3 regions of the Dyella humicola genome follow, and region 1 is predicted to be linked to each of the others. Evidence: riboswitches for the same ligand, from Rfam matches in the RefSeq annotation. Region 1 holds a riboswitch; each other region holds the start of a gene.
What was found. A riboswitch is a leader RNA that binds a small molecule or an ion and turns the genes downstream of it on or off. The one in region 1 is predicted to bind cobalamin.
Positions count from the first base shown of each region.

Region 1 (5,447 bases):
ACGCAGCACGTCCAGGTTAGCCGGGTAAATGAAACAGAACGCCTGATCGCGCGCGATCGCCAGGCGCAAACCTCGCAATCGCGAACCGACCGGTGACGTCGCCACCGGTAAGAATGCCGCGGGCGGCGGTAGCTCGGACGAGGCATGCGCAGCCCAGGCATCGGCCAGCGCATCGAGTCGGGCATCGATATCAGGCAATTCCCCCGCCGACACCAAGCCGAGATGGCGTTCGGGCAAGGCAAGTGATGCATCGCGCGGCAGGGCACCCAACCAACGCAGATCGGGCGGCAGACTGTCGGCCAATAATTGAGCGTGATACGCACTGCCAACGCGGTTGGCGGTTACGCCATGAACCTGCAGCCCTTCGCGATAGCGCGCCAACCCCGTGGCAATGGCACCAAAGGTTTGTGCCATGGCCGAGCCATCGATCACGGCCAGCACAGGCAAGCCCAGCTTCTGTGCGAGGTCCGCGCTGGACATGCCGCCGTCGAACAGACCCATCACCCCTTCCACCAGGATCAGATCGGCGTCCCCGGCGGCTTCATACAGGCGCGCACGGACATCGTCTTCGCCACCCATCCATAGATCGAGCTGATACACCGGTGCCCCGCTGGCGCGTTCGAGCACCATCGGGTCAAGAAAGTCCGGGCCCGTCTTGAATACGCGCACGCGCCTGCCTGCGCGCGTATGCCAACGCGCCAGCGCCGCGGTCACCGAGGTCTTGCCCTGGCCCGAAGCCGGAGCGGAAACCAGCACGGCAGGGCAATGATGGGTTTTCGGTTGCATCGACATCACCTACAGCTCGATACCCTTTTGAGCCCGGATACCGGCCTCAAATGCATGTTTCACCACGCGCATTTCCGTCACCGTATCCGCCTGCTCGACCAACCTATCCGGTGCACCGCGACCCGTGATCACCACGTGTTGCTGCGGCGGTCGCGCAGCGAGTGCGGCGCCAACCACGCCAACATCGAGATAACCCTTCACCAGAGCGATATTGAGCTCATCCAACAGCACGAAGTCGTAACGGGCATCGGTCAGCATGCCCGCCGCCACCTGCCATGCTGCATCGGCGGCCTCGATGTCGCGGGCCTTGTCCTGGGTCTCCCAGGTATAGCCTTCGCCCATCACGTGATAGTCGATTTCGTCGGGAAAGCGACGGAAGAACGCCTCTTCGCCGGTGGAAAAACTGCCCTTGATGAATTGCACCACGCCACAGTGGAAGCCATGACCGAGCGAGCGAGCCAGCATGCCGAAGCCGGACGAACTCTTGCCCTTGCCGTTACCGGTGTTCACCACCAACACGCCGCGTTCGATGGTGGCGCGGGCGATCTTGCGGTCCACCAGTTCCTTCTTGCGCTGCATGCGCTCGCGATGGCGCTCTTCGGCGGTCAACATTTCACCGCGCGACGGATCGTTCATAAGCCTGCTCCCCGGCTATGCATCTGATGGAACCTACTCGTCATGGACATGGCTCCTATGCCTGCTGCGCTGACGGCGCGGCACGTGTCGACATCAGCCTGGCAACGGCGGCATAGGCCACCAACGCCACCGTGACATAAGCGAGCGTGGTGCGCACGAACAGGGGAGCCCACTGCCACAGACGCGACACGTACTCGGCCAGGTGCGGCTGTGCATAACGACCACCCAGCCAATAAAACGCGCCATTGGAGATGGCAAAGGAAACGGACGCTGCCAGCAGCGCGACGACCCAGGCGCCCAACAGCGAAGCCGTGCTGATGCGCAGGCGTGGCGCGTACCAGCGACCGCCATACCAAAGCACGGCATAGGCCGAGGGCAGGAACGCATACGCCGGCGTGACGCAAAAATCGCTGACACCGGCATACTGGATCGATGCCCAGTCCAGCCCCATGGCAAGCGCCACCAGCGAGGCGAACATCGCGTGGCGGCGTAGCAACAGACCACCGATAAAGAACACGGCCATCGAAGCATCGGGCAGATGCAGCACATCGCCAAAATGCTTGAAGCGGGTGGACAACATGACCAGCACCAGCAACCCCAATAGCAGGGCAGAACGCGGACCTGACGGTAACTTCATGACGTGACTCCCGGATCTTGGTCTAAGGTCTTGCAATGGTCACGCGGGGCTGGGACGACCCGCCCCGCGCTTGCGCTTATGGAGCCGGCTGGTAACGCAGGGTCAGCATGTAATTGCGACCGGGCTGGTTGTAATACCAGGCCGTCTCATAGTTTTTGGCGAACGCATTGTTGAGCGCCAACTGCAGCTTCCAGCTGCGATCCAGTGCATAGGCCACGCGCAGATCGGTCAGGGTGTAGCCGCCGAGCGGATGCTGATTGGCAAGATCGTCGTAACGACGTCCAGCCACGTACCAGCTACCGCCCACGCTGAAGGCACCGAAACCGCGGTCCACATCGACGCGCGCCGTCTGGCGTGCGCGACGCGGCAACAGATTGCCGTACTGGTCGCCAGGCGTTTCATCGCGCGGATCGAGCCAGGTGGCCGTGCCGGTCAACAGCCAACCGGCGAGGTGTCCACTGACCACGCCCTCGGCGCCGCGAATGCGCGCATCTTCCACGTTGCCCGGCAGGCCGGTCGACGCGTCATAGGTGATGAGGTCATCGACCTTGTTGCGAAACGCATTGAGCGACCAGTAGCCCCAGCCGTAGGCGCCACGGAGGCCCAATTCGATGTTCTGCGAGGTTTCCGGCTTGAGGTTGGGATTGCCGTAGTACGGGTAATACAGGTCGTTGAACGTGGGTGCCTTGAACGCCGTACCGTAGCTGGCCGTCAGGCGCAGGCTGTTGCTGAAATCCCAGCCCCACAGGACGCTGCCGGTGTTCTTGCCGCCGAACTGGCTGTTGTCGTCGCGGCGCACGCTGGCCTGCAGCGACTGGCGCCCGAAGGTCTGTTGCCACTGCACGAACACGCCACGATCGATGCGGCTGTCCACGGCGTAGGCGGTGCTGCTGTCCACCTGATCACGCTGCCAGTCGAAACCGCTGCTGAGCAGGCCACCGCCCAGCGCGATATCCGCCTGCAACGAACCAATATCGCGATGGGTGTCGAAACGGTCAACGTAGACGCCTTGCAGATAGTCCTTGCTGAAGTCGCCGCTGGTACCCACGCTCAAGGTGAAGGTGAGGTCCTTGGTGGGACGGTAGTGCAGACGGCCGCCGACCACCTGGGTCACGCTTTCGTCGGAGTCGGAATAGGTGCCGTCGTAATAGTTGTGGCCCTCGCTGCGGAACAGGCGGACATCGGCGTCCCATTGCTGGTCGAAGCGATAACCGCCCTGCAGGGTCACGGCGGTGTTGCGATAGCCGTCCTTGTCGGGCTGATCGGCGAAACACGCGGCACCGACTTCGGCGGCTCCCACGCGACAGGCGTTGATGCCGTCGGTCTGGTCATGCGAGGCCTGTAGCGAATACCAGCCGTTACCGCTCGTCCCGGCCAGACCAGCCGAACCGCTTAGATGACCATAGCTGCCCACGCCCAGGCTGAAGGCAGGTACGAACGAGCCCTCGGGGCGACGAGTAAAGATCTGGATCACGCCACCGATGGCCTCCGAACCGTACAGGCTGGAGAACGGCCCGCGCACGATCTCGATGCGCTCGATCTGCTCGACGGGGATGTCCTGTAACGCAGCCGTTCCAGTGGTGGCCGAGCCGATCTTGATGCCATCGACCAGCACCAGCACATGATCGGACTCGGTGCCACGCAGAAATGCGCTGGTGGCCTTGCCTGGGCCGCCGTTGTTGGCCAGCTGCATGCCGGGCGTGCCGCGCAGCAGGTCCGCCAGGGATGCCGGCTGCAGGCGTTCGATATCGGCACGATCGATCACGGTGATCGCCGAAAGGGTCTGGTCCTGCGTCTGCGCAGTACGGGTCGCGGTGACCACGACGCTACTGAGGTCGGTCGTCGCATCGTCGGCGGACGCCGACGAGATCACGGTCAACAACATCGCCGCCAGGATCGTCTGGCGGACGGGGGACTTCTGAAATGCCACAGCAATGCTCCTCAACCGCGCCTGCCCGCGCGGTTTGCATGAGATAAGGAACAGGCGTGAGGAGACGTGGCGGCCATGCGACGCATGGCATCCATGACATGGCCCACCGCCTGTCTGGTCGTACCTCGAGGCCGGTCTCCGGGCTCGCGAGCGAAGGCATCGGATGCCTTCCGGACCAGCGCCTTCCCATGCCAAAGCACAGTGGCTATTGCTGACCGTTTACTCGCCTACCGTTGCGGGGGCAGCTCCGGAATGGGCGCTCACGCGCCGCACCGGATTCCCGTTTCAACCACTCGCTTTGCAGCTGGTGGTCACCTCAGGCGGGGCGATCTTAGCAGACGGGAGATTCGATCGCCTGCCGGCGCGCTTTGCTCCTTCTCCCTTCCGGGAAGAAGGCTGGGATGGGGGGCGGGTGCTTGCGGTCACGCGTTGACCGAGCGATATCGCCAGGTTGCCGCTTACGCAGCGGGCGTTCCGAACCGCTGCCGCGGTCCGGGTCACTTTTCTTTTGCTGGCCCAAAAGAAAAGTAACCCAAAGAAAATGGCCTAAAGAGCCAGAGCTCATAGCATGGCGCGGGATACGAGCCTGACGGGCGTGGCCAGCCGAATGAGTGGCGGCCCACGGCCGACACACCGCGGCTACACCGCAACGCGCCGATGCGAAGAGGGCTTAAGGCGTCGGTGGTGGGGTGGTTACCTGGCACTTGGATGCGACAAACATCACGACCTTTGGCCGAGCCTGCTTTAAGTCCTCATCGCGGTGGCGCGTTGCGGTGTAGCCGCTGTGTGTAGCCGTGGGCAGTCAGTTCCCTAATCGCGGGAACCTTCCAGCGCTTCTATCCCACGCAATGCTGCCAGCTCTAGAGGCCGTTTTCTTTGGGTTACTTTTCTTTTGGGCCAGCAAAAGAAAAGTGACTCGAGCGCCGGCAGGCGATCGAAACGCCCGCTGCGTAAGCGGCAACCTGGCGGCCACGCTCAGTCGTCGCGTGACAGCATGCTCCCGCCCCTCGCCCCAACCTTCTCCCCAAAGGGGAGAAGGAGAAAGAGCGGGTGACTCGACGTTCAAGCCGAAACCACCTCAGGTTTCGAGGTTACTGTTTGCGGAACGTCAGATGCCCCTGCTCTGCATCCACCACGATCGTGGTGCCGCCAGGGAATCGGCCTTCCAGGATCTCCCTGGCCAGCGGATTCTCCAGCTGCTGCTGGATCGCCCGCTTGAGCGGACGCGCACCGTACACCGGATCGAAGCCCACATTACCGAGCAGATCCAGCGCCTTTTCGCCGATCTCCATCTTGAGCTCGCGTTCGGCCAGGCGCTTCTCCAGATAGGCGAGCTGGATCTTCGCGATGGCGCGGATCTGCTTCTTCTCCAGCGGACGGAACACCACCAGCTCGTCCAGGCGATTGATGAACTCGGGACGGAAGTGCGCCTGCACCACGCCCAGCACGCTCGCCTTC
Region 1 covers NZ_JAPDPC010000001.1:933,092-938,538, reverse strand. Annotated here, with positions in the region: gene OUZ30_RS04010 (cobyrinic acid a,c-diamide synthase CobB) at 1-786, opposite strand, end outside; gene cobO (cob(I)yrinic acid a,c-diamide adenosyltransferase) at 796-1,398, opposite strand; gene OUZ30_RS04000 (hypothetical protein) at 1,478-2,059, opposite strand; gene btuB (TonB-dependent vitamin B12 receptor) at 2,136-3,944, opposite strand; cobalamin riboswitch at 4,102-4,323, opposite strand; gene clpB (ATP-dependent chaperone ClpB) at 5,081-5,447, opposite strand, start outside.

Region 2 (5,447 bases), 510 kb from region 1:
CCACGTGCAGCACCAAGATCAATCAATGCCTTCTGCGGTAGTTCCCATACCGTGCGATAGATGCTGCGCAGGCGCTCCGGGATCGCAGTGATGCCCTGGATCGAACCCTCGGCCAGCTTGATGGCGTCGCGGACTTCACCGGTCCACAGGCCGAGGGTCTTCAGTTCCTCGACCAGGTAGCGGTTCACCACCAGGAAATCGCCGGACAGCGTCTCGCGCTTGAACAGGTTGCTCACCTGGGGCTCGATGCATTCATAGCAACCGGCGATCGACGCGATGGTGGCGGTGGGTGCAATGGCGATCAGCAGCGAGTTGCGCAGGCCCTTGGCCTTGATCGCTTCGCGCAAGGATTCCCAGCGGGCGCTGTCGTGCGGCTGCGCGTTGCTCCAGTAGTCGAACTGCAGTTCGCCGTTGGCCGCACGGCTCTCGGCAAATCCGGGATGCGCGCCTTGCTGTGCCGCCAGTTCATTCGACTGCGACAGCGCGTGGAAGTAGATCTCTTCGGCGATGCGCGTGGACAAGGCCAGTGCTTCGGCCGAGTCGAACGGCAGGCGCAGTTTGAAGAATACGTCCTGCATGCCCATCACGCCCAGGCCGACCGGTCGCCACTTGCTGTTGGCGGTCTTGGCGGTGTCGATGGGGTAGAAGTTGAGATCGATCACGCGATCCAGCTGGCGCACCGCGGTGCGCACCGTGGAGGCGAGCTTGTCGAAATCGAACACACCGTCGACCACATGGCGCGCCAGGTTCACCGAACCCAGGTTGCACACGGCGGTTTCCTCGGCCGAGGTCACCTCCAGGATCTCGGTGCACAGGTTGGACAGGTGGATGACGTTTTCGGGGCGCGCGGTCTGGTTGCTGGTGGCGTTACTGCGATCCTTGAAGGTGATCCAGCCGTTGCCAGTTTGGGCCAGCGTGCGCAGCATGCGCGCATACAATTCGCGCGCCTTCACTTTCTTCGCGGCGAGGCCGTTGGCCTCGGCTTCGCGGTAAGCGTTCTCGAAGGTCTCGCCCCAGCTGTCGACGAAGTGCGGCACGATCTTGGGGTCGAACAGCGACCAGTCGCCGTCGCTCTCGACGCGGCGCATGAATTCGTCGGGAATCCAGTTGGCGAGATTGAGGTTGTGAGTACGGCGGGCTTCGTCGCCGGTGTTGTCACGCAGCTCGAGGAATTCCTCGACGTCGGCGTGCCACGGTTCCAGGTAGACGCAAGCTGCACCCTTGCGCTTGCCGCCCTGGTTCACGGCGGCCACCGAGGCATCCAGCGTCTTCAGCCACGGTGTCAGGCCGTTGGAATGGCCGTTGGTCCCCTTGATCAGCGAACCGCGCGAGCGCACGCGCGAATAGGCGAGGCCAATGCCGCCAGCGAACTTGCTGAGCTTGGCCACGTCGGCGTATTTGTTGTAGATCGACTCCAGCGAATCGGATGGCGAGTCGAGCAGGAAGCACGAGCTAAGCTGTTCATGCGCGGTGCCGGCATTGAACAGCGTGGGCGAACTGGCGATGTATTCCAGCGACGACAGCAGGCGATACAGTTCCAGCGTCTCGCCGATCTCGTTGCCGCCCAGTGAGCACGCAATACGCATGAAGAAGTACTGCGGCGTCTCGATCACCTTGCGCAGCTGAGGATGGCGCAGCAGGTAGCGGTCGTACACCGTGCGCAGGCCGAAGTATTCGAAGCGGCGCGAGGCGAGCGGATCGATGGCGTCGTTGAGCTTGCGCGCATTGGTGGCGACGAAATCGCGCAGGCGCGCATTCAGGATGCCAAGTTCGGCGCCGCGCGCGATGGACTGCGAGAAGCTCTGGATTTCCTGGCCGCTTACTTCCTTGTCGACATAAGCGCTGAGCAGGCGCGCGGCCAACTGGCCGTACTCGGGTTCTTCGGCGGTGAGTGCGGCGGAGGTGCGGATGGACAGTTCGTCCAGCTCGCGCGTGGTGGCGCCGTCGTACAGGCCGCCAATGGTCTTCAGCGCCACGCGCAGCGGATCGACGCCGTGCAGGCCTTCGCCGCTGCGAGTGACCGCGCGCACGATCTTGTTGACGTCGACGATCTCCTGGCTGCCGTTGCGCTTGGTAACGCGCATCTGGCCAGGGTTATGCGGTGGGGTCAGGGCAAACGGCGCGTCGTCGCCGCCTTGGGCGGGTGCGATGGGCTGGGGTGCTTCGGCCACGACGGCCTCGGCAGGGAAAACGGCGGCGTCCGCGCGGTCGTCAGTACGCTCGCGCGAGGTGGTATCGATAGGTTGCATGCAGCATCGCTCCGGGCCTGGTCATCAACCGCCTGCTCCCGCGCGCAGGGCTGAAATAGTGCGAGTCCACGGACGGTCGACCGACAGGGCATGCCGCCCTGCGCATCGACGCGCCTCCCCGCGGAAGCCGTCACCACGCATCGCGGCGCTCAGGCCACGATGTGCCGGCAGGTCTTCGGACTCGTGGACATGGGTCTTGCGACCCGGCCTACTTGCTCCCGCTTCCCAGCCGCTGAGGGCCAGTGCGATGGGGGCTTTCGTTTCCACTTACCGCTGCGGGGCAGTTCCGGATTTGCACCGGATTCCCTATTAAGCCAATCCGACCGTAGGTCTGAGAGAGGCACCGACCAGCACAACATATCGGGCTAAACCAGGCCGGTCAACCCAATAGATTGTGGATTAGGCGGTGGATAAGCAGGAAAAAGTGAGGCGGTGGCGGGGGTTATCGGCCCAGCAGGAAAATTTCCTGGGGCTCTGTTCAATGGCTCCACAGGAAGGACGGCAGCAGGCCGAAACGCCACTTCGCCTGAGTCGTCATCCCCGCCATCGCGGATGACGGCTTGCTTCGACGATCGCCCTGGGATTTGAAGCAGAGTGCTTGGCTCAGCTCGGCCGGCTGGCGAGGATGTCGGCGAACGTCGCGGCGAAACGGTGCACGTCCCCCGGCCAGCGAGCGGAGACATAGTTGCCGTCGCGCACAACGAAGGCCGGTCTGCCATCCGTAGCGCTGTCACGCACCAGGCCGGAGGTCTTGCGTCGATAGTCTGGAACGTCGCGAGGCACATCGAGGAAATCTTCAGGCCTGGCCAGTGCGCGCGTCACTTCCTGCTGCACCGACATATAGCCCGCCGGCTGCCCGGGACCATCGGGATACGTGCGGTAGTAGTCCGGGTCCCAGAAGCGGGTGATGCGGGTGATCGACCACGCGGATTTCTCCAACGCCCAGGTCAGCGCGGTAGTGCGTCGGCCATGCAGCACGGAACGACCATCCGCACCGCGGCTGCGCGCAGCGAGCACCACGCCATGACAGATCGCGGCGACCGGTTTGTCGGCGCCGAAGAAGGCGGCAACTACATGCTGCAGCTGCGAGCTTTCGAGATATACACGCACGCCACGCGCGCAGTGGCCACCGGGAAGCAGCAGTCCATCGAAGCCAGCGGTCTCGACGTCATCCCAGCGCAGCGGCGCGTTGAAGGCCTGATCTTTCAGTAGCGCGGCGTAATCGCGACGCGCAACCGCATTGGCGCGCAATAGACGGCCAAACGCGGTCAGCTTGCGCAGGCCCGGGATCCAGCCCCACAGATCCAGTCCTTCGCCACTGATCATGATCGGGTCCGCGCTGGCCGTCTGGCCGTCTGGCGTGGCAAACGTCACCTGATGGCCTGCCTGGGTAAGCACGCGCCACGGCACGGCGACTTCGCTGGGGTCGAAGTCCTGGTGCGGCAGGGGGATCAATACGTGGGCCATCAGGTGTACTCAGCTTCCAGCCAGCGATGTGGCCAGGCGCGGCCCGGTGCCAACCTGGTGGAGTGCTCCGTCTGGGATGGCGTCAGGAGCCTCGGAAAGCAGGGTGCGGTCCTTGACCCAGGGCACGTCTTGCTTGGGACCGGGTACATAGATGTCCCAATGACCGTATTCCGACGCCGGTGACTGCTGTTCGCCGAAGGCGTGAAGATCGAAACTGACGGGAACACGCACCAGCCAATAGGGCGCATCGGCGTCTTTACCCTTCGTCGGGATATCGTAGGTCCATTCTCTGGCAGCGTTGAGCGCAGCGCCGGCTAGGCTCTTGCGATACCGATCCATGGCCCATTTGTCGCCGTAGGCACGCAGGTTGACCTGTTCGGCGAAAGCATCTTGCACGCGGCCATCCCGGTCGATGCGCAACAACAGGAAGACCGTGCCCGATACCCGCGCATCGATGGCCATCGGCGGGTACTGGGGTTGCCGCCTGGTCTTGAATTGGATGCGCTCGTCCTTGGCGCCCTTATCGTCGCCGAAAGTCGCGGCGATGATGCTCACCGATTCGTGTTGCGCGTCGACGGCCTTGGCGAGTACGCGCACGCTCATGCTCTCATTCAAGACAGCCTCGGGCGTGGCAGCAAACTGAAATTTCCAGGAAGGGATATTTTTCCGGATGAGCTCGGTGACCGCCGGCGGTAGCTTCTCCGCCTGATCGAGCACATAGCCTTTGACGCTGCCGTCCGGACTGATCTGCACAGCACCCTTCACGAGCATGCTCGCCTCGGCGATCTTCCGAACATTTTCCGCCTGTGCGTCCGGTGTCGCGCACGACAGCCACACACTCAACATGCCCACCAGCAAAAGCCTCATACCGAATCCCTCCGTTGGAATGCACGCAGTCTAGCTTTACGGGGGCGGCATTTAGCCTTCCAAGGCGGGGCCAGTCGCCAGCCGGGGGCGTGCCATGGTTTTCGAATGGGTCGAACAGCCCGCCACGACCTTAAAAGTGTGATGGTCATCACATTTGGTATGCTACGGTGATGATTCCGAATGCTTTTGTCGGCGTCTTCGGAAGGTCGGTGCCTGGTTTCCGACCGAATGTCGTGGGGATTCCACGGCCAAGGAGGGCGGCAGCCTTCTGCGGGAGTGCGGTGCGTTATGGCGCAGGCCCCCGTGGTATCGGAGTTCCGGTACCGCGCCTTCATCAGCTACAGCCACCAGGACAAGTCCTGGGTCGACTGGCTGCACAAGGCACTGGAAACCTATCGCGTGCCATCGCGCCTGGTCGGCCAGCAGACGACCGCGGGGACGATTCCGCGGCGTCTTGCGCCCATCTTCCGCGACCGCGACGAACTGGCCAGCGCCACCGACCTGGGCCGCAAGGTCAACGAGGCACTCGGGCAATCCGAGAACCTGATTGTGATCTGCTCGCCGCGTTCGGCGACCTCGCGCTGGGTGCAGGAGGAAGTGCTGGCCTTCAAACGGTTGGGCCGTAGCGAACGCATTTTTTGCCTGATCGTCGATGGCGAACCCAACGCCAGTGATTGGCCGGGCCGGGGGGCCGAGGAGTGTTTTGCGCCGGCGCTGCGCTTTCAGCTGAATGCCGACGGACAGCCGACCACAACGCACACCGAGCCGATCGCAGCGGATGCGCGCGCAGGCAAAGACAGCCGCAGCACGGCCAAGCTGAAATTGATCGCCGGCATGCTCGATATCGGTTTCGACAGCCTGCGG
Region 2 covers NZ_JAPDPC010000001.1:422,797-428,243, forward strand. Annotated here, with positions in the region: gene OUZ30_RS01800 (ribonucleoside-diphosphate reductase subunit alpha) at 1-2,249, opposite strand, end outside; cobalamin riboswitch at 2,399-2,616, opposite strand; gene OUZ30_RS01805 (type 1 glutamine amidotransferase domain-containing protein) at 2,853-3,716, opposite strand; gene OUZ30_RS01810 (energy transducer TonB) at 3,726-4,583, opposite strand; gene OUZ30_RS01815 (TIR domain-containing protein) at 4,872-5,447, shown strand, end outside.
Region 2: another riboswitch for cobalamin. It lies ahead of OUZ30_RS01800 (ribonucleoside-diphosphate reductase subunit alpha); the one in region 1 lies ahead of btuB (TonB-dependent vitamin B12 receptor).

Region 3 (5,447 bases), 870 kb from region 1:
CGACGATGCGGCTGGAGGTGGGGATCTGGCCATCGACGAAACGGTGGTACAGGGCGGGCAGCAGCTTGCGTACGGCGAGGTCGCCGGTTCCGCCAAAAATCACCAGGTCGAACGGCTCGACCGGCAGGGGAGAAGCAGTCACTTCAGTCACCTCAAAGGCGATGCGGGGAGCGGGCACAGGGCGCTGGCGCCCGTGCGGTGCCCCGGGATCGTACCAGTGACATACCAGGCAACACCAGTTCTCCGTGATACCGCGTGAACCCGCCTGGCACAACGGTTCTCATCGGAAATTGGTAACCTCGGAAAGTCCCGCCAAATCACCCGATTGCCATACTGGTATGGTCATTGGTATCGTTCCGGCATGGAAACCGCCCTCGTCAACGAATACCGCCGCCTGAGCCGAGACCCGGCCACCAGCCAACCGCTCGCCTACCTGCGCCTGCGCCGGGCCATCCGCAACGTGGTGGAACACCGCGATATCGAGCCGGGCCAGGCCCTGCCCAGCGAACGCGACCTGTCGCGCTTGCTGGAGCTCTCCCGCGTGACGATCCGCAAGGCCATCGCCGGCCTGGTCGAAGAGGGTCTGCTGAACCAACGCCACGGCGCCGGCACCTTCGTGGCCGAACGCATCATCAAGCCGATGTCGCGCCTCACCAGTTTTACCGAAGACTTGCGCGCACGCGGTCTCAATCCGCGTTCGGAGTTCTTCGAACGGGGCGTGGGCGAGGTGACGCCGGAAGAATCCATGGCACTGAACCTGTCGCCCGGCGTGCTGGTCGCCCGCCTGCATCGCGTGCGCTATGCCAAGGACGAACCGCTGGCGATCGAACGCAGCGTGGTGCCCGCCAGCATCCTGCCCGACCCGATGGTCGTTCACGACTCGCTCTATCAGGTGCTGGAAACGCTGGGTTGCCGCCCACGTCGCGCCTTGCAGCGACTGCGGGCCGTCTCGCTCGGCGCCCAGCAAGCCCGTCTGCTGCACGTGCCGGTGGGCAGTGCCGGCCTCAATATCGAGCGCCGCAGCTTTCTCGATGATGGCCGCGTGGTGGAGTTCACCACCTCGTGGTATCGCGGCGATATCTACGACTTCGTGGCCGAGCTGCAAACCGACTAAGCCGCGGCTTGGTTGCTGCTGGCGAGGGATAACCTTAAAATTCCGTTCGTTCGGGTGTCCTGCGGCGTAACTCCACAGGATGAAACGGGAAGCCGGTGCATGCTGCCAACGCAGCCATTCCGGCGCTGCCCCCGCAACGGTAAGCGAGTGATTCGAACCTGATGGCGACATGCCACTGTGCCTCGGCACGGGAAGGCGCCCGACGGTGCATGCACGCGATGCATGCCACTCGCAAGCCCGGAGACCGGCCCGACACGTAACGGATGGCTCGCGGTGGGCGAGGCCGGACGTCGTGTCATGGCGCATCTCGCCTGTCCGCCGTTCTGCTCCCCCAAGTGGCCGTCCGACCTCTGGAAGTCAGGTGTCGCGCGCGGGTGCGCGGCCACAAGGAACACCATGAAGAAGACTCTGCTGGCAGCTGCGCTGCTGTCGTGCACGATGGCCGCCCAGGCCGCTGATACAAACTCGCCGCCATCGCTGTCCACCGTGATCGTCACGGCCACGCGCACGTCGATCACCACCGACGAGGCGCTGTCCTCGGTCACCGTCATCACCCGCGCGGATATCGAACGGCTGCAGCCGGCGTCGGTACACGACTTGCTGGTGGGCTTGCCCGGCATGACCTTCACCCAGACCGGTGGCCTGGGTCAGCAGAGTTCGCTGTTCCTGCGTGGCAGCAATTCCACCCATGTGCTGGTGCTGATCGATGGCGTGCGCATCGGCGCGGTGGGTGCAGGCTTGCCGGCATTCGAGCAGATTCCGGTCGACCAGATCGAGCGCATCGAGATCGTGCGCGGTCCGCGTTCGAGCCTATACGGCGCCGATGCGATCGGCGGCGTGATCCAGATCTTCACCCGACATGGGCAGCAGGACGGCAAGCTCACGCCGTCACTCAGCGTGTCGGCCGGCAGCCACAGCTACACGGACGGCCACGCCGGCCTGTCGGGTGGTGACTCGCACGCCTGGTTCAACGTAGGCCTGGGCGGTCAATACACCAGCGGCATCCCCGCCTGCCGCGCCGGCGCCGCCGAGGCTGGCGCCGGTTGCTTCGTCGACCAGCCGGGCGACGATGCCTTCCGCAACTGGAACGGCATGGCCAACGGCGGTTATCGCTGGGACAACGGCACCGAACTGTCGGCAACGTGGCTGCGCAGCAAGAGTTTTGTCGAATACGCCGGCAGCCCCTTCAGCGGCAACCAGGCGGTCAACCAGCAGATCGTGTCCGGCGCGCGCCTGAGCTTCACCCCGCTCGACGCCTGGAAGGTGACGCTCAATGCCGGCCAGAGCAGGGACGATTCGTCGACGTACTTCCAGGGCGTCTACAACGACATCTTCGCGGGCACGCAGACGTATTACCCGCGCACGCCGAGCGGTTATGCCGACTCGCGCCGCAACCAGGCCTCGTGGCAGAACGACATCACCCTGGACACCAACCAGCTGCTGACGGCTGGCGTCGACTATCAGCAGGAATACATCAACAGCGACACCGGTTACCTCAACAGCCGGCGCGAGGACACCGGCGTCTATGCGCAGTACATGGGCACTTTCGGTCGCAACGAAGTACAGGCATCGGCGCGCCACGATCACAACGATCAGTTCGGCAATCACAACACCGGTGCGCTGGCGTGGGGCTACAGCTTCGATCATGACCTGCGCCTGTCGGCCAGCTACGGCACCGCCTTCCACGCGCCGACCTTCAACGACATCTACTACCCCTACGGCCTGGGCAATCCCAACCTGAAGCCGGAAAAGTCGCGCTCGGGCGAACTGGGCCTGAGCCAGAAGCAGGAGGCGTGGAACTGGGCGGTGAACGTCTACCAGACCAAGATCGACGATCTGATCGCACTGGATAGCAACTTCGTGCCGCAGAACATCAGCCAGGCGCGCATCCGCGGCGTCGAAGGCCAGTTAGGCGCGAACCTCGACGGTTGGCAGGTGCAGAGCTACCTCACCCTGCAGCAGCCCAAGAGCACGGCGAGCTCGTATGACGGCAACCTGTTGCCGCGTCGTCCGGAGCAGACGGCGCGCGTCGATGTGGATCGCCGCTTCGATGCGTTCGGCATTGGCGCCACCTTCTTTGCCTCGGGCAAGGCTTATGACGACCTGGCCAACCAGCATCGCCTCGGCGGTTACAGCACCACGGACCTGCGCGCGAGCTATGCCTTCCTGCCCAACTGGCGCATCGAGGCCAAGTTGGCCAACGTGTTCGATCGCAACTACGAGACGGTCTACTACTTCAACCAGCCTGGCCGCACCTGGTTCCTGACGCTGCGCTATAACCCGTCGACGCGTTGATCTGCTCTGCCGGCACCTCACGGGGTGTCGGCAATTAGCACGATCGTCATCCCGGCGTAGGTCGGGATGACGACGCCCGATTAATCCATCCCTTACGGCACATTCGCCGTCACCCGATTGCGTGCATAAAGGCGACCGAGGGTACGCGTACGCGTCCCGCTAGTCGGTGCGACAGGGGTGCGCCGATGACAACGGTCAGGATGCCCGTGAACCTTTTCGCGCCATTGATACGTCGCCCGATCGGCACCTCGCTGCTGGCGCTCGGCCTCACCCTGGCGGGCTTGTGGGCGTACCTGTTGCTAGGTGTGGCGGCGCTGCCTGCGATCGAATTCCCCGGCATGGTGGTCTACACCGAGGTGCCGGGTGCCAACGCGCAAACCATGGCGTCGACCGTGGCTGCACCGCTGGAACGACACCTGGGCCGTATTCCCGGCATCAAGGAGATGCATTCGGAGAGCAACGACGGCTCGACCTCGATCCGCATCCTGTTCAACTTCGGCAACAACACGGACAAGCTCGCGCGCGACGTGCAAGCGGCGATCAACGCGGCCCGGGTCGACCTGCCGTCGAGCATGACGGTGCCGCCCCGTTACTTCAAATTCAACACCGCCAACATACCCGTCCTACTGCTCTCGCTCACCTCTGAGACGGTCCCGCCAGACAAGCTCTACGACCTCGCGGATACCCTGATCAATCCGGCTCTCGCACAGATTCCCGGCGTGGCGCAGGTGCGCGTCATCGGCGGACGACCGCGCGCCGTGCGCGTCGAGCTCAATACCGTCGCGCTCGCCGCCAAGGGGCTGACGGCCAACGACGTGGCCAACGCATTACGCGCCGCCAACGTAACCTCCCCGCAAGGCACGCTGAGCGACGGCCGCACGCAGATGACGGTGACCGCCAACGACTCTCTGCACAACCCGGAAGAGTTCGGCAACCTGCTGATCGCGATCAACAAGAATGGTGCACCGGTGCGGCTGTCCGACGTCGCGCATGTGGTCAGTGGCCAGCAGGATGAGTACCAGGCGGCCTGGTTCAACAACCATCGCTCGGTGGCGATCCGCATCGCCAAGCGCCCCGAAGCCAATGCGGTGGCGACCGCCGACGCCGTGCGCGCCAAGCTGCCGCAGATGCGCGCGTGGCTGCCCGCGGACCTGCAGATCACGCCGATCTTCGACCTCACCCAGACCACCAAGTCCGCCCTTCACGAGGTGCAGGTGGCGTTGATGTTGAGCGTGGTGATGGTGGCCCTGGTGATGCTGGTATTCCTGCGTCGCATCGGCCCGATGCTGATTGCCATGCTGAGCGTGCCGCTATCGCTGGCGGGCGCCTTCGCGGTGATGTGGACCCTGGGCTATACGCTCAACACGCTGTCGCTGATTGCGCTGGTGCTGTGCATCGGCTTCGTGGTGGACGATGCGATCGTGGTGATCGAGAACATCGTTCGTCATATGGAAAAGGGCGCGCCCCCATTGGAGGCTGCGCTGGTCGGCGTGAAAGAGATCGGCTTCACCGTGGTCTCGATCACCTTGTCGCTGATTGCCGTGTTTGCCCCGCTGTTGTTCGGCAACAACCAGTTCACCCTGCTGCTGCGCGAGTTCTCGGTGACCCTGACGGCCGCCGTGGTGATCTCGGCCATCGTCTCGCTGTCGATAACCCCGGCGCTGTGCGGACGCTTTCTACCTGCCGACGAGAGCGGTACGCGCGCGCCGGGTCGCCTGGAGCGAACCATCGAGCGCTTCGACCTCGGCATGCAGCGTATTTACGCACGAGCGCTGGATTGGGCCATGCGCCATCGCCGCCTGATGCGTTGGCAACCGATCATCCTGCTGGTGCTGACCGTGGTGATGGCGACGGGCGTGGTCAAGCTGTTCGGCTTCAATTTCATGCCGCCGGAAGACATCGGCATGATCCAGGGCGATGTTCGCGCCGATGCGAATATCTCGCCCACCTTGATGGCGGAACGTGCCCAGCGTGCCTCGGCGATCATGAAGGCCGACCCCGCCGTGCTCGACGTCACCACGTTCCTGGGCAGCGACAA
Region 3 covers NZ_JAPDPC010000001.1:67,523-72,969, reverse strand. Annotated here, with positions in the region: gene zwf (glucose-6-phosphate dehydrogenase) at 1-142, opposite strand, end outside; gene OUZ30_RS00305 (GntR family transcriptional regulator) at 362-1,114, shown strand; cobalamin riboswitch at 1,150-1,381, shown strand; gene btuB (TonB-dependent vitamin B12 receptor) at 1,511-3,409, shown strand; gene OUZ30_RS00295 (efflux RND transporter permease subunit) at 3,616-5,447, shown strand, end outside.
Region 3: another riboswitch for cobalamin. It lies ahead of btuB (TonB-dependent vitamin B12 receptor); the one in region 1 lies ahead of btuB (TonB-dependent vitamin B12 receptor).